One region of the Nocardioides ultimimeridianus genome, then DNA from elsewhere that is predicted to be linked to it. Evidence: predicted binding sites of a transcription regulator. Region 1 holds the regulator's gene; each other region holds the start of a gene.
The links. Region 1 encodes LexA, which represses DNA repair genes until DNA is damaged. Its sites were predicted from a motif close to TCGAACANNTGTTCGA; they were not measured.

Region 1 (5,565 bases):
AGGGTGCCGGGGATCGCCTGCCACGCGCCCTGCCCGATGCGGAACCGCCCCGAGTAGACGGTGTCGAGGCGCGGGTGGACCACGCCCTTGCGGAGGTACTCGTGGGTCACCAGCAGGTGCGGGTACGCCGCCCCCGCGCTCGTCCCGCTCGCCCGGCCGCCGTCGCCCCACCTCCACCGGTAGCTCGGCGTGGCCTCGATGGTGATCCGCCTCCCCAGCAGGGTGACGGTCTTCGTGGTCGGGCCGGTATTGGTCGTGTAGAAGTTCGTCCGGAAGTTGACCAGGGTCCGGCCGTTGACGGGCTGGATCATCAGCGGGCTGCCGGGCCAGGACAGGCGCCGCATCGCCTGCGCCACCTGGCCCGGGCTCGGTCCGAGGCCGGCCATCGAGTCGCTCGACGTCTGGCACACGGTGCGGGACGTGCCGTCCGACAGGTGCTCCGTCATCTGGAACCCGTCGCCCACGTTCATGCCGGGACACGCCACCGGCTGGCAGGCCCCCGCGGAACCAGGCGCGCACACCTCGCTCACCCCGACGACATCGACCGAAGTCCCAACAGGGGCGCTGCCGCCGTGCGAGCGGTCCTGACACTCGACCGCTGCAGCGATGAGGGTCGCGCCCCCTGCACACGATCCACCGCCGCGAGCCTGGGCCGGAGTGTCGACGAAGAAGAAGCTCACGTAGACGACCAACAGCACGGCGACACCGCGACGCAGCATCACTTCACGACCCGAATGAGCGTGGCGACCCGCAACCCGTCGCCCTGCTTGACCAAGGTGATCTCCAACATCGTCGGACCACCCGGGAACGACCCTTTGACGGTGCCGGACTGATCGACGATCCGACTCGGGCGACTCACCGTTCGGACGTGCCACCTGCCCGAGGCCGCGCGACCGATCGACACGATTCTCGACTGCCCGCCGACGACCTTCCGGCCCGCCGCGTACACCGCTTTCACCACTTCAGCGGCGACAGAGCAGCTCTTGCACCTTCGCAAGTTCATCCGCTGCCATGCCGCCGGGTTGCCGGTGCGCTCCATGGCATCCATCGCGTGCACCCACCGCCGCAGGAACTCCTGCGGGGTCTCGACCGCGGCAGCGGTCGTGGTGGGCGGGGAGACGGTGGGGCTGGGCGAGAACCGGGGCTGCGGGTCTCCCCCGCACCCGACCAGCAGCAACAGCAGGACGGCGATGCCGACGTACTTCATGGAACCCTCCCGAGGCGGATTGCCCAGAACGTACGCCGAAGGCACCCCGCCCGGCCACCCTCGGCCCGCCGCCCTGTGGAGGAACAGCGCGAGGGGCCCGATCCGCGCAGGATCGGGCCCCTCGTCTTCCCCTACGTCCGCCGGGGTCGAGGCGACGGACGAGCTGGTCGTGCCTCAGTTGGGCACGCGGATCTGCTGACCGACGTAGACCATGCCGTCGTCGATCGGGTTGAGGTCCTCGAGGCGCTGCACCATGTCACCGGTCTGCGTGCCGTGGGCCGCGGCGGCGTCGCCGGCGATGTCCCACAGCGTGTCGCCGGGCTGGACGGTGACCAGGTGGACGTCGGGCGTCCCGGAGTGGCTGCCGGCGGCCGAGGCGGAGGCGACCATCAGGGCGACCGCGAGCACCGCCAGCAGCGAGAGCGCGAGGACCACGAGCCGGCCGCGGCGGGTGAGCCGCACCTGCGGGCGGGAGACGTACGCGGGGCTGAAGCTGATGGTGCTCATGGTGACCTCCGGGGAAGGGGTTGCTGGTCGGTGTGCCCTCACTCTGACCGAGGCCGCCGACACAACTTCTGGGCCCGGCTTCGATCAGACGTTCGATCGAACACATGGACGAGCATAGAACACGCATTCGACACAATCGCGGCATTTCGTCGCACGCGTGTTCGACGGCGTGTCGCGACACGCCGGATCGAACACCTGTTTGAGATCCGGGGTGATCGGGGTTACGTTCGACCCATGACCAAGAAGGCTGTTCGCCCCGTGAGTGAGCTCCCCGACGGTCCGCCCGACGGCACGGGCCTCACCCCACGCCAGCAGCGGATCCTGACCACGATCAAGAAGGCCATCGACAAGCGCGGCTACCCGCCGAGCATGCGCGAGATCGGCGAGGCGGTGGGCCTGACCAGCACCTCCAGCGTCGCCCACCAGCTGCGCCAGCTCGAGGCCAAGGGGTTCGTACGCCGCGACCCCCACCTGCCCCGCGCCATCGAGGTGTTCCTCCCCGAGACCCTGATGAAGCGACGCCCGCTCAGCGGCATGACCCAGGCCGAGTCGGAGTACGACGAGACCGCCATCAACGACTCCGCGCCCGCCCCGAGCAACGTTCCGCTGGTCGGCCGGATCGCCGCCGGCGGACCGATCCTCGCCGAGGAGCGGGTCGAGGACGTCTTCCCGCTGCCGAAGCAGCTGGTCGGCGACGGCCAGCTGTTCCTGCTGGAGGTCAGCGGCGAGTCGATGATCGACGCCGCGATCTGCAACGGCGACTACGTCGTCATCCGCCAGCAGGCCACCGCCGAGAACGGCGAGATCGTCGCCGCGATGATCGACGGCGAGGCCACCGTGAAGACCTTCCAGCGCAAGAACGGCCAGGTGTGGCTGCTGCCGCACAACCCGGCCTTCGAGCCGATCGACGGCACCCACGCCACGATCCTGGGCAAGGTCACCGCCGTGCTCCGCAAGGTCTGACGCCGACGCCGCGCTTCTTTGCCTCTCCCGGGTCCGCCCGGGGATGCCGATCCCCTAGATTCAGCAGGTGATCCGCATCTCCGGACGGGCCCGCGTCCTTTCCCTGGTCATCACCGCGTCGCTCGCGGGCCTCGGCGTCACCGGTGCGAGCCAGCCGGCCCACGCCTCCCCGGCCACCGCCGCGATCCACCAGCCTCCGACGACGACCCGGGCGCAGGCCGCCGCCGAGCTGTCCCGGGCCGAGTCCCTCTTCGGAGGGAGCCGGGCCGCGTCCCGCCTCGCGCAGAGGCACGAGGACGCCACCCTGCTGTTGCGCGACCTGCGGGCCGCCTATCCCGCGCTGTCCCCCGATCAGCGCACCCAGGCCGACCGGATCCTTGCGCGGCCGGGGCCCTCCGACAGCGACCCCGACTTCCCGGTGGTCTACACCGGCACCGAGCACGAGGAGTGCAGCACCAGGCTTCCCCTCTGCGTGCACTACGACCTGTCGACCGAGGACAGCACCAACGGCGTCGACCCCACGGACGGTGGCGACACGAACAAGGATCCCGACTACGTCGACGAGGTGCTCGCGACGATGGAGCACGTCTGGGACACCTACGCCGCCGCCGGCTACCGGATGCCGCTCGTCGACTCCGCCAGCGCCGACAACGGCAGCCTGGGCGGCATGAACGCCGACCAGACCGACATCTACCTGGGCGAGCTCTCCCGCTACCACCTCTACGGCTTCTGCACGAGCGACGACCCCGCGCTGAACACCGGGTACGCCGGATCGGCGTACTGCGTCCTCGACAACGACTACGCCCCGGCCCAGTACCCCGGTCACACCCAGCTGGAGAACCTCGAGGTGACCGCCGCCCACGAGTTCTTCCACGCGGTGCAGTTCAGCTACGACTTCTTCGAGGACCCCTGGATCATGGAGGCGACCGCCACCTGGGCCGAGGACGAGCTGTACACCTCGATCAACGACAACATGCAGTACCTGTCCTATGGCGCCGACCCGATCCGCAACCCCTCCCTGCCCCTGGACACCAACGGCGACGTCAACCTGCACTGGTACGGCACCTGGATCTTCTTCCGGTTCCTGACCGAGCGCCTGGTGACCGAGAAGTCCGGTGCGCTGCCGCTGCTGATCCGCCAGATCTGGCAACGCCTGGACGCCAGCCCGGGTGCGCCGGACATGTACTCCATCAAGGGGGTCAGGAGCGCGCTCGCCGCGCACCACATCGACCTCACCCGCGCCCTGAGCAGGTTCGACCTCGCGGCCCGTCACCCCACGAGGTACTTCAGTGAGGCGGCGGCCAACCAGTACCCCAGCGCGCCGGTCGCGACCAGCTCCTCGGTCGGGCCCGGCCACCTCAGCTGGTCGACCTCCTTCCGGCTCCTGCACCTGAGCTACCGGGTGCTCCGGCTCACCCCGAAGGCCGGCACCGGCAGTGCCTGGCACCTGCGCCTCCACCTGGACCTTCCGGCGAAGACGCGTGGTGCGGCGGCGACGCTGTGGATCAACGCGGCCTCCGGCGGCACCTCCTCGCGGCTGATCGCGCTCTCCTCGACGGGCGATGCGACCATCCGCATCCCGTTCGGCTCCGCGACCGTGCGGAACGTCGAGGTCGAGGTGGTCAATGCGTCTCCGCGCTTCAGCACCTGCTGGAACGGCTACAGCAGCGCGACCTACTACAGCTGCTACGCCCAGCACGGCACCGACGACAACCTCCCGAACGCGGTGCGGGCCACGGCGTACCGGAGCTGAGCCCGCGACTTTTCGGGGCGCGCCCCACGCTCACGTAGGGTCGTCGGGTACGTGCTCTGTCCGGTCAGTCGAAAGTCGAAGGTTCCATGCTCCGCAGCAGCAGGCCTGTTCTCGGGCTTCTCCTCGCCATCACGCTCGCCGGGTCACTGGCTCTGGTCTCGCCGGGGGCCCAGGCGGCGCCGGCCGCGAGCCACGCCTCCGACCCGAGCCCGCGCGCCCTGCTGCACCGCGCGCAGCACGCGCTGGACCGGGTGCAGCAGATCTTCTCCGCCACCGGTACGACGGTCCGCGGCGACGCGACCATCGCGCTGCGCAACCTGGCCGAGACCAAGAGCGCGCTGCCGCCGAGCCAGCAGCGCGAGGCCGAGCGGTACTTCGCCCGGCCGACCGCCAGCAGCTCCAACTGCCCCGGCGACTACGCCTGCTACAAGTCCACGGCGAAGCGCTACGAGCTGTGCAACTCCCGGATCTGCGTGCACTACGTGCGCCAGGGCACCGGCCCGAAGCGCGACAACACCAACGGGGTCGACCCCGAGGACAACGGCCGGTCCGGACGCTGGAGCGGCCGGGCGCACAACGGCGTGCCCGACATGGTCGAGTTCACCCTCCACCAGCTGACCCGCATCGACTCCGTCTACCGCAAGGCCGGCTACCGCTCGACCCGCGGCGACGGCCGCATCGGGGGCGACTCGCGTCGTGACATCTACCTCGGCAACATCGGGTCCAAGGGCCTCTACGGCTACTGCACCTCCGACGACCCGAAGCTGGCGTACGACGCGTCGGGCACCAACCACCCGGCCGTGTCGGCGTACTGCGTGCTCGACAACAACTACAGCCACAGCGAGTTCCCCTACCACTCCCCGCGGCAGAACCTCGAGGTCACCGCGGCGCACGAGTACTTCCACGCGGTCCAGTTCGCCTACGACTTCGACGAGGACTCCTGGATGATGGAGGCCACCGCGACCTGGGCCGAGGACGAGCTCTACACGAAGATCAACGACAACCGCGGCTACCTGCCCTACGGCCCGATGGGCAAGCCCACGGTCAGCCTGGACGCCTACTCCAACTCCAGCGGCAGCGCGGCCTACCTGCACCAGTACGGCACCTGGATCTTCTTCCGCTACCTCACCGAGCA
Region 2 (5,565 bases), on a different contig from region 1:
CCTCGACGCCGTCGCGGAGGTGTGCGGGACGGTCTCGGCCGTCGTCGTGACGCACCACCACCTCGACCACACCGAGGCGGCCCGGTCCTTCGCCGAGCGGATGAGCTGCGGGGTGCGGGCCCTGGACCCCCTCCAGTGCTGGCGGTCCGATCCCGTGGTCGACGGGGAGGTGCTCTCCGTGGGCGGGCTGGCGGTCGAGGTGATCACCACCCCGGGACACACCCGCGACTCGATCTCGCTCGTGCTGGACGCCGACCGCGCCCTGTTGACGGGCGACATGGTGCTGGGCCGGGGGACCACGGTGATCGTGCACCCGGACGGGGATCTCGGCGGCTACTTCGACTCCCTTGCCCGGATGCGGGCGCTGGTCACCGACGGACGGGTCTCGTCGCTGTGGCCCGCGCACGGGCCGGTGCTGGCCGACGCCGCCGGCGTGCTGGACCACTACAAGGTGCATCGCGAGCAGCGCCTGGCCCAGGTGTCCTCGGCGCTGTCGCGGCTCGGGGTGTCTGCGCTGCGGGCTGATGCGGCCGAGGATCCTCTGCTTCCGCGGCAGGTCGTCGAGATCGTGTACGCCGACGTCGACGAGTCGCTCTGGGGTGCGGCGGAGTGGTCGGTGCGGGCGCAGCTGGCGTACCTCGCTACCCGCTGACCCCTCGTTGGTTGAGTAGCCGCGAGCGCCAGCGAGCGGCGTATCGAAACCAACCCATCTCTCCTTCGGGGCTGGTGTCGGGCGGCCGCACCTTAGCCGTGCGCCTCCCGCCGTCAAGGACGCTCACTTCGTTCGCGCCGCTGCGCGGCGGCCTTCGGCCGTCCTTGACCGCGGGGCCCTGGCGCACGGCTGGACGGCGCGACAACGGCACGGGCTCCCCCCGCGCCGCCGCTCCGCGGCCGCCTTCAAGACACACTCTGACCTGGGAAAACTCTCGTCGAAAGTCTTCCACTGGCGTTCGAACAGATGTACTATAGACGGTAGTTGATCAGTCTGTCTCGGGGAGCATGTAGTGGTCGCAGGAACGGTGTCGTTGCACGCGATCCTCGCCTGCGCCCACGCTCTGCGGAACGAACTCTTGGCGGTCGCGGACATGCCGGCCGACTACCTCCGTGCTCGCGACAAAGCCGACTTGTTGACCGACCTGGCCAAGGTCAAGGCCCAGCTCGCCGAGCTCGAGCTCCGAGTGCTCGCCGCTGCCTCGGACGTGGCCGAGGAGCACGGCTCGCGTGACGCCGGCTGCTGGCTCGCCCACGCCACCCGCATCACCTCGGCCGCCACCCGCATCACCTCGGCCGCTGGCCGCGCCCAACTGCGGCTGGCCGAATCGCTCGAGGCTCACCCGCTCACCGCAACCGCCATGCGCGACGGACGGGTGAACGAGGCCCAGGCCCGGGTCATCATCCGCGCGGTCGACAAGCTCTCCGACGCCGTCGACGAGTCGGTGCGGGCCCAGGCCGAGGCGCACCTGATCGAGCTCGCCGCGATCTACGACCCCAAGGACCTTCAGGTCCTCGGCACCAAGATCCTCGAAGTCATCGCCCCCGAGATCGCCGAGGCCGAACTGGGCAAAGCCCTGGAACGTGAAGAACGGGCCGCACGGGACGAGGTCGCGATCCGCATCCGGAAGCGCGGCAACGGGATCACCCGCTGGATCTGCGACCTCCCCGACTCCGTCTCCGAACGAGCCCTCACCTACCTCGAAGCCCAAGACTCACCCCGCGTCACCCAAACCCGAGCCCGCAACAGGGGCGAGGCGCTCTGCCGACTCCTCGAACTGCTCGACCCCAAGAGGCTCCCCGACCACGGTGGGGATGCCACCACCATCATGGTCACCATCCCGTTCGAGGGCCTTCTGAGTGAGCTAGGGTCCGCGATGCTCGGCGAGATCCCGATCAGCGCCGGCGAGGCCCGCAGGCTGGCGTGTACCGCGAAGATCATCCCCGTCGTCCTCGGCGGCACGTCCGAACCGCTCGACCTCGGCAGAGCACGCCGACTGTTCCAACCACCCCAACGCAAGGCCATGCGACTACGCGACAAGCGCTGCCGTGCCGAGGGCTGCTCCATACCGGCTGCCTGGTGCGAGGCACATCATCTGAAGCCGTGGTCGGAGGGCGGGATGACCGACCTCGCCGACGGCGTACTGCTCTGCTCCCACCACCATCACCGAGCCCACGACACCCGGTACACGATGGCCAAGCTCGCGACCGGCGACTACCGCTTCCACCGCCGGACGTAGACCGAGTGCTCTCGGCGCATCAATGTGACGCCGGAGCGGCGATCGACCAGCCGGTAGCGCGGAGCTATGGGAGAAGCGGCTGAGATCGCCTCTCCCGCGGTGCAGTGTTCCTGGGTCGGATCACTCGCGTCATAGACCAGCCACTGCGGCGGCGTACGGGTGGGGAGCGAGCCGGGGGAGAGGCAGACCTCGCTCACCGTGGTGCGGGCTGCGAGCTGGGCCGCGAGCTGGTTCGACGCGGCGACGGTCGCTCCGTCGGGTATCTCGGCGAGGACAGCGCGTACGGCGCGCAGGTGGGCGTCGGTCCCCCACGTACTCGGCGACACGACGCTGTGCAGCGGGTGGGTGAAGAACGTGACGACGGTGACCGCACCGCCGACCCAGCACGCGCACCGCCGCGCCCGCGGCCCGACCGTGGGCGCCGCCTGGATCGCGGCGCCGAAGACCACCGGCATGAGGACCGCGCTGTAGTGGAAGTGCGTTCCCCAGTAGTGCGGGTTCGTGGCTGCGAAGCGCCAGCCTAGGGTCGGAAGTGCGACCACCAGCAGGGGAGACCGCGTAGCCAGGAAGCCGGTCGGCGCCAGCAGCAGAAGCACCGTCAGCCATTTGGTCGACGGCCAGGCCAACCCGGACGGATCCAGGCCGGTGTAGGCGAAGTGGCCCGCAGGGTTGATGGCCGGGAGGATCACGCAGATCTCGATCGCACTGGCGGCGAGCCCGAGCACGGCGAGTACCACGCCTCGCCGCCGCGGCCCTTGCCACGCGATGAAGGCGCCGATCGCTGCGACGGTCAGGCCGAGGTCCTCCTTCACCAGCACCAACGGGAGCGCCCAGAGCGCCGCCGCGGTCCAGCGCCGCTGCCCGAGCGCGCACACGGCGTACGCGACGAGAGGTACTCCGCACGCGACCTCGTGGAAGTCGAACCCGAGCAGCTCCGCGATGCCCCACGAGCCGCCGTAGGAGAGGCCGATCCACCAGGCGAAGCGGGCACCCACGTCGGTCCGTGCCCAGCGCATCAGGGGGACCACCGGGACTGCCGCCAGGGCGGCTTGGATCACCAGGAGCGTGACGGGTGACGGGAACACCCGGTAGAACGGGGCGATCAGGGCCAGGATCGGGTGGAAGTGGTCGCCGAGCGCGTTGAAGTGCGGTCCCTTGAGAGGCACGTACGGCGGCGTCAGGTCGGCGTACGACTTCACGACCTGGGTGAAGATGCCGAGGTCGAAGCCGGTCGCCTGTCCCTCGACGTACCGCCGGACGCTCAGCACGAGGTACGCCGTGAAGCAGCCTCCCGCCACGAGCAGGTCCGGCACAGCCGATCGGCGGAGCCGCTCCGGTGCTGCGGTGGGTGCTGCGGGCACGACTGTGGTCGTCATGGAGCTGGTGCCTCCGAGCGGCGAGGGGGCGGGCGTGGGCGCGCGGGACGGCCGGCGCGGCAGGGCCGCACCGGGTTCTCGCGATGGGTCGCTGCTCACTCACCTGTGAGTGAGCCGGATTCACTCACATGTGAGCGAGTGATCGCCGGCGTCGCCACCAGAGGGCGGCGCCGGCCAGGAGGAGGAGACCGATGCCGGCCCCGGCGAAGGGGGTGAGGTGATGGTGGTGGGTCGGCTCCGGCGGTACGGCCGGCCAGTTCGGAGTAGGTCCGGGCACCGTCAGGTTGTCAGCCGTCATCAGGTCCGTCGCGAGGGTGACAGTTGTCAGGCCGTCATCGACCTGCAAGAGTGTGCGGGCCCGCCCGGATGCTGTGGTGGGCACGAGTACGACCGCATGACCCAAGGGTGCGGATCGCAGGAGCACGCGTCCGTCGTTCAGCACGCCGGCGACCTCGGGAACTGTCACCGGCCCGGCACCGCCGCGCCATCCGCTGCCACGAAGCACCCGATCTCCTGGCAGTACGCGGATCCGCAGGCAGCAGCCGCGTGGCGGGTTCTCGGCAGCCACGACCTGTGATCCCCGCAGCCAGATCGCGCCGATCAGCGCTCCTGAAGGAAGCGTGAAGGTCTGCGGCGCTCGGCCCACGCCGTACAGCTTGTTGCCGGCGACCGAGATGAGAGTGCCGTCGTCGGTGACGGCGACCGGACGCGTCGGGTAGTGGTTGTTGTCGCTGTCGTTGACCACATTCACGGCCGTGTCGACGCCGGACGGCGCCACGATCACGTTGCGAAGACGACCCGCGGCCGGGCCATCGACGCGGTCCACCATGCCGATGTACGCCGCCGTCCTGACGGGCGCGTCGCCGGATCCATCGGTGGCGACGCCTTCCCATCCGACGAAGCGGCTGTTGGCGGACCATGCGAGGGACAGCACCCGCGCGAACCGTGCCTGATGCGTCGGGTCGATCCACGTGCCGTCGAGCACGGTCCTGCCCGTCGTGAGATCGACGACCCGGATCCCGCTGTTGAAGTTTCCCGTCTTCGGCGTGCCGTCATTGGCATCCGAGAACTCCCAGGCGAGGAGCTGCCCATCAGGGGAGAGCGCGAGCGCGCCGCCGCCCCAGCCAGGAAGCACGAGTTGGTGGTAGGTGCCAGTCTCGGCGTCGATCACCATCGGATCGCCGTACCCGTCGTTGAAGGCCGCTGCTGCGACCCCGACCTTGAGGTCGTCACTGGCAGGGACCGCGCCCAGCCAAGGAGCCACGTGCAGGTAGTCCGGCACCCCCTGTCGCTGCGCCGGTGCGGACGTGTCGGGATGGGGCGGGTGGTGCCCGTCGCCGAGCCGGCCGCCCGCAAGCGTCCCGATCACCACGCATCCGGCCGCGAGGACGGCGGCCGCGACGCGGCCGCGTGCGATCGCCCGCCGCCCGCGCCGATAAGTATCCGACGGCACCGACGCGATGGGTGCGTCCTCGGCCAGGCGGGCCAGCTGCTCGCGGAGCTCCTGACGGCTCATGACACGCCCTCCAGCAGGGTCTCGAGATGGGGCGCGACGACGCGGAGACGCGCCAGCGCCTCGCGGGTCGTCGACTTCACGGTGCCGGCGCCGATCCCGAGGATCCGCGCGGTCTCGACCTCGGTGAGGTCCTCGTAGAAGCGCAGCACCAGGACGGTGCGCTGGCGCGGGGTCAGCAGCCGGAGCGCGGCGTCCAGGCTCAGCCGGAGGTCGGGATCGGGGCAGGCGGCACCCGTGCGGTCGTCGTACGACGACAGCGGCACCTCGGCCACCCGGGACCGCGACCGCCGCCACCGGGAGATGTTCTGGTTGGCCATGATCCGGCGGACATAGGGCTCGGGGTCGCCGGCGATGCGGTGCCAGGCCCTCGCGGCCTGCAGCAGGGAGCTCTGGACCAGGTCCTCGGCGAGGTGCGCGTCGCCGGTCAGCAGGTAGGCGGTAC
Region 3 (5,565 bases), on a different contig from region 1:
GACGCCTGGGCCGACGAGACCGGCGGGCGGCGGATGGGCGCGACCGTGGTCCGCCGGCTCCGCGCGGACGGTGCGCGGGCGGCGTACGAGTTCAACCTGGAGCTGATGGCCGGGCGCACCGACCTCGACCTGCGGCTCACGCCCGACGTGCCCGGGACGCCGGGGCTGCTGCCGCTGGACATCGCCCGCGTCGAGCGGGTCGTCGGGCACCTCAACACCGACGCCACGACCTCGCTGGCGCTGCGGGTCCTCACCGGGGATCCGGCGTCGGTGCCGCGCGCCTGAGACCCCGCCGGGCCTCCCGGCGTACGTCGTCGGTGAGGGTGGCGAGCGCGTCGGTGCCGAGCCGCCAGCGCTGCCAGTACAGGGGTACGTCGATCGGGCGGCTCCCCGGCAGCCGGGCGACCTCGCCGGCCGCGACGCCCGGGACCAGCTGGCCCTGCGGCAGCATCCCCCAGCCCAGGCCGCAGCGGACCGCCTCGTAGTAGTCGGCCGCGCTCGGGACCCGGTGGACCACCGCGGGCCGTGCCCCGTCGCCCTCCTCCTGGAGGTGGTCCTTCTCGTTGAACACCACGACCGGCAGCGCCGCGCGGTCGACGCCGCGGCCACGGCGGTGGCGCTCGATCAGCGCGGGCGCCGCAGCCGGGGTGTAGCGCAGGGCACCGAGCAGCTCGGCGGTGCACCCCTGCACCGGGTCGGGCTCGGCGGTGACGGCGGCCAGGACCTCACCGCGCTGCAGCAGCTGGTGGGAGTAGGCCTGGTCCTCGACGTGGAGGCGCAGTGCCACACTGCCGCGCTCCGCCACGGCGGCGAGGACCGGGCGGAACCAGGTGGCCAGGGAGTCGGCGTTGACCGCGACGGCGAGCTCGACGACGGCGGCATCACCGAGCGCGGAGACCGCCTCGTCCTCGAGGAGCCGGTGCTGGCGCGCCAGCCTGAGGAGCGGCTCCCCGGAGTCGGTGGGGGTCACCGGCGTCGTACGCCGCAGCAGGACCTGTCCCGCCGCGCCCTCCAGCGCGCGCACGCGCTGGCTGACCGCGCTCGGGGTGAGGTGCAGGCGGCGTGCGGCCGCGTCGAACGTCCCCTCCTCGACGATGGCGAGCAGGGTCTCGAGCTGGGCCGGGTCGAACCGCATTCGCTCACCTTAAGCGTCTCTACAGATACTGCAGGAACCTTCGCTGGCCTTCATCGCATCCCGACCCGAGAATGGCGGGGTGATCACCGTCGCGACCGCCGGCCTGTTGACCGGCCTGTCCCTCATCATCCCGATCGGGGCACAGAACGCGCACGTCCTGCGGCAGGGCGTCCTGCGCACGTACGTCGGACCGGTGGTCACCGTCTGCGCCCTCTCCGACGTGGTGCTCATCGTCGCGGGCGCCGCGGGCGTGGGCGTCGTCGTGCAGGAGCACGCGTGGCTGCTCGAGGCAGCCCGGTGGTTCGGGGTCGCGTTCCTGGTCTGGTACGCCGCCGGCGCGCTCGTCCGGGCCCGCCGGCCGGAGTCGCTGACGGCCGGTCTCGCCGGCTCGGCCGACTCGCGGCGCCGGGTCGTCGGCCGGACGATGGCGCTGACCTGGCTCAACCCGCACGTCTACCTGGACACCGTGCTGCTGCTCGGCACGCTCGCCGCGACGCACGACTCCATCGGAGGCGGGCGGTGGTGGTTCGCCGCGGGCGCCGGGCTCGCCAGCATCGCGTGGTTCACGACGGTCGGGTTCGGTGCGCGGCTGCTCTCGCCGCTGCTGGCCCGGCCCCGGTCATGGCAAGTCCTGGAGCTCCTCGTCGCCGCGACGATGCTGGTCGTCGCCGGCCGGCTGGCGCTCGGCTGAGGCACGCAGCCGGAGCGCGAGCAGCGTCGCGCAGACCGGGGTGATGATCACGTTGGGGATCGCGATCGGCAGCAGCCCCTCGGCGAAGCCGTAGACGACCCAGGCGGTGCCCTGGATCGTCGCGATCGTCCAGGTGGAGAGACTCAGGTCGCGGATGGCGGCGTGGTCGTGACGCAGCCGCAGCGCGCGGCGCAGCTGCGGCAGGAACTGCACCACGTCGAGGATCCCGACCGCCCAGCCGAGCGCCGCCGTCACGACGTACCTCTGCGCGGCAGCGCGATCGCACCGACGATCACGGCCGCGCACACCAGGTTCACGGTGCCGGCCACCACGACCGGCACCGCCCGCTCGGTCAGCCCGTAGCAGGCCAGCAGCACGTTGAACACGATCGCGACGGCGTACGACGCCGGGCTGACGCCCTGCAGCGGCAGTCCCGTCCGCCGGAGCCGGAGGACCCGAACGGCCTGGGGCACCCACATCACCGCCGCGCCGGCGGAGCCCACGAAGCCGATCGCCTCGATCGCTCCCCCGGCTGCCACGGGCGCAACGCTAGCCACCGCGACCAACCGGGCCGGACCTACCCTGGCGCCATGTCGCACCTCCACACCCTCGCGCTGCTGCTCGACCGCAGCGGCGACTGGATGTTGTGGAACACCTTCCTGGCCTGGATCCCCGTCGCGCTCGCCCGATCCCTCCGGAACGCTGCACACCATCGGTCAGGTCCTGGCCTGGGACGCCGCACCCCGGCTGATCCTGCTCCTCTTCGTCATCACCGCCGCCGGGCACGCCATCACCCGCGGCGTGCTGGGGCTGGTCGCTCCGAGAGCCTTCGGGGTGGTGCGGGCTTGAGGGGTGGCGCCGCTGTTGCTTGCTTCGGGGTTGGTCGGGGCGGCCGCACCTTAGCCGCCCGGCACCCCGCGTCAAGGATGCTCGCTTCGCTCGCCCCGCTGCGCGGCGCTTCGCGTCCTTGACCCGGGGTCCCGACCGGGCGGCGAAACGGCGCGGAGTCGGCACGGGCTTCGCCCGCGCCGCCGCTTCGCGGCCGCGAGAGAGGGCGATCTTCTTCGGGGAGTTCTCCCGGCACCTGGTGCCGGGCGGACTCCCGCCTACGTCCGTCGGTGGAACCGGTAGTCGCCGGTAGCGAGCCTGGTCATCGTGTAGCGGGTGTCGTGGGCCCGGTGGTGATGGTGACTGCAGAGCAGGACGCCGTCGGCGAGATCGGTCCTCCCGCCCTCCGACCAAGGCTTCAAATGATGGGCCTCACACCAGGCTGCGGGGATCGAGCAGCTCTCGGCGCGACAGCGCTTGTCGCGTAGGCGCATGGCCTTGCGTTGGGGCGGTTCGTAGAGGCGTCGGGCTCTGCCGAGGTCGAGGGGCTCGGACTTGCCGCCGAGGACGACGGGGATGATCTTCGCAGTGCAGGCGAGCCGCCGTGCCTCGGAGGCGCTGATCGGCATCTCGCCGAGCATCGCGGAGCCCAGCTCCTTGGCCAGGGCGTCGAGCGGGATGGTGACCATGACGGTGGTGGCGTCGCCGCCGTGGTCGGGCAGCCGCTTCGGGTCGAGCAACTCAAGGAGTCGGCAGAACGCCTCGCCTCGGTTCCTGGCGCGGGTCTGGGTGACGCGGGGCGAGTCCTCTGCTTCGACGTAGGTGAGGGCTCGTTCGGAGACCGAGTCGGGGAGGTCGCAGATCCAGCGGGTGATCCCGTTGCCGCGTTTCCGGATCCTGATCGCGACCTCGTCGCGTGCGGCCTGCTCCTCGCGTTCGAGCTGCTTGCCGAGCTCGGCCTCGGCGATCTCGGGTGCGACGACTTCGAGGATCTTGGCGCCGAGCACCTGAAGGTCTTTGGGGTCGTAGATCGCGGCCAGCTCGATGAGGTGCTGCTCGGCCTGGGTCCGGACCGTGTGGTCGACGGCGTCGGAGAGCCTGTCGACCGAGCGGACGATCACCCGGGCCTGAGCCTCGTTCACCCGTCCTTCGCGCATCGCGGCCGCAGTGAGCGGGTGCTGCTCGAGGGACTCGGCCAGCCGGAGCTGGGCTCGGCCGGCGGAGGAGGTGATGCGGGTGGCGTGGGCGAGCCAGCACCCGGCGTCGCGGGACCCGTGCTCCTCGGCAACGTCGGAGGAGGCGGCGAGGACGCGGAGCTTCAGCTCTGCGAGCTGGCTCTCTACTCGCGCGAGGTCCGTGAGGAACTGGGCTTTGTCGCGGGTGCGGAGGTAGTCGGCCGGCATGTCCGCGACGTCAGAGAGCTCCTTCTGCAGCGCTTGGGCGCAGGCAAGGATCGGGTGCCAAGACACCGTTCCTGCGACCATGACATGCTCCCCGAGACGGACTGATCAACTACCTTCCATGATACATCTGTTCGAACATTTCCGGTACCCCGAAATCGAACAAATTCCCAGGTCAGGACGGGTTTTGCGGGCGGCCGCGTAGCGGCGGCGCGGGCGAAGCCCGTGCCGTTGTCGCGCCGTCCAGCCGTGCGCCAGGGCCCCGCAGTCAAGGACGGCCGAAGGCCGCCGCGCAGCGGCGCGAACGAAGTGAGCGTCCTTGACGGCGGGAGGCGCACGGCTAAGGTGCGGCCGCCACGACCAGCCCCGCGAGAGGCTCAGTGCGTGATCCGCGCCTTCACCGCGGAGAACCCGAACCCGAACGAGATCGAGTCCCGCTTCCCGTCGGTCCCCCGGGTCCCGTCGGCCTTGAACAGGTCGACGTCCGGGGCCAGGAGCGCCTTGATGAGGTTGTTCCCGCGCACCTCGTCGGCGGTGATCACGAGATCCTGGTTGGCGTCGAAGATCTGCTCAGCCGTCGAGCCCTCGGACCCGCTCGTGCAGGTACCGGGCGCAGGACCGACACAGTCACGGTCGACCAACGCCTGGAGGAGCGTGGCGAGCTGCGGGTCCAGGACCGAGCTGATCGTGGTCGACCGGAAGGCACCGTTGATCCGGCCACCGAGGCACTTGGCGTAGCAGGTGGCGAAGGCGCGGCCGACCACCATCGGCATCGTGAACGGGCCGCCACCGATATCCATCCGGATCGGGATCGTCGTCGCCGTCGTGGAGAGGTGGTGGTTGACGATCTTCGCGGGGACCCGCGCAGAATGGGTACTTCCGGCGCGGAAGGTGCCGGTCCCGCTGAGGTTCGGGTTCGTGACCGGTACGCCGTACCAGAGCTGCCAGGTCGCCTGCCGGTCCGTCGTCAGCGACCGGGTCCGCAGCGAGTGGAGCATCACGATCCGCCCGTTGCGGACGTCGCTGTTCCAGGTCTGGGTCAGGTCGAGTCCCTGCGCCACCAGCGCGGCGAAGACGTTGGCCAGGGCGTTGTCGGCCTTCCCGTCACCGGTGAGGTCCCGGCCGAGCGCCCGCGCCTGCGTCGCGTCGAACGGCAGGACGATCGCCGAGGTGACGAACCCGTGCTCCGGCGGCAGCGTCGCCTCGGCCGGTGCGACCAGTGATGCGGGCCCGACCAGGGCCAGGGCGAGTGTTCCGACGGCGATCCTGGCGCGCATGACGGCTCCCTCCACAGGTGGAGCGATCCATGCTGCCACCGCTCGCGACGCTACGGAGCCGAAAGCGCCGATCTCCTTCGCGACCGGAGGTGGACGAGGATCACGACGCTGATCAGTGCGGCCCAGAAGCACCACAGCGAGACCGTCCCGTCGCGCGCCGCCCAGACCACCACCGCCACGCCCGCCAGGTTGAGCACGGAGAACAGCCGCAGCCACCGGCTCCGGGCCAGCAGC

Region 2: a site for LexA is predicted at 951-966, ahead of ACYU8V_RS12690 (HNH endonuclease signature motif containing protein). Genes of this name have one in related genera too.
Region 3: a site for LexA is predicted at 4,177-4,192, ahead of ACYU8V_RS09025 (HNH endonuclease signature motif containing protein). Genes of this name have one in related genera too.

The regions. Positions count from the first base shown of each region.
Region 1 covers NZ_BAAHAB010000003.1:25,600-31,164, reverse strand. The annotation lists gene ACYU8V_RS01270 (hypothetical protein) at 1-446, opposite strand, end outside; gene ACYU8V_RS01265 (hypothetical protein) at 719-1,207, opposite strand; gene ACYU8V_RS01260 (LysM peptidoglycan-binding domain-containing protein) at 1,382-1,714, opposite strand; gene lexA (transcriptional repressor LexA) at 1,949-2,677, shown strand; gene ACYU8V_RS01250 (MXAN_6640 family putative metalloprotease) at 2,745-4,430, shown strand; gene ACYU8V_RS01245 (MXAN_6640 family putative metalloprotease) at 4,517-5,565, shown strand, end outside.
Region 2 covers NZ_BAAHAB010000011.1:251,950-257,514, forward strand. The annotation lists gene ACYU8V_RS12685 (MBL fold metallo-hydrolase) at 1-652, shown strand, start outside; gene ACYU8V_RS12690 (HNH endonuclease signature motif containing protein) at 1,125-2,231, shown strand; gene ACYU8V_RS12695 (DUF2079 domain-containing protein) at 2,207-3,607, opposite strand; gene ACYU8V_RS12700 (hypothetical protein) at 3,732-4,979, opposite strand; gene ACYU8V_RS12705 (SigE family RNA polymerase sigma factor) at 5,120-5,565, opposite strand, start outside.
Region 3 covers NZ_BAAHAB010000009.1:80,287-85,851, forward strand. The annotation lists gene ACYU8V_RS09000 (5'-3' exonuclease) at 1-285, shown strand, start outside; gene ACYU8V_RS09005 (ArgP/LysG family DNA-binding transcriptional regulator) at 251-1,135, opposite strand; gene ACYU8V_RS09010 (LysE/ArgO family amino acid transporter) at 1,215-1,826, shown strand; gene ACYU8V_RS09015 (SemiSWEET family sugar transporter) at 1,755-2,081, opposite strand; gene ACYU8V_RS09020 (hypothetical protein) at 2,078-2,365, opposite strand; gene ACYU8V_RS09025 (HNH endonuclease signature motif containing protein) at 2,933-4,138, opposite strand; gene ACYU8V_RS09030 (hypothetical protein) at 4,432-5,331, opposite strand; gene ACYU8V_RS09035 (DUF6629 family protein) at 5,382-5,565, opposite strand, start outside.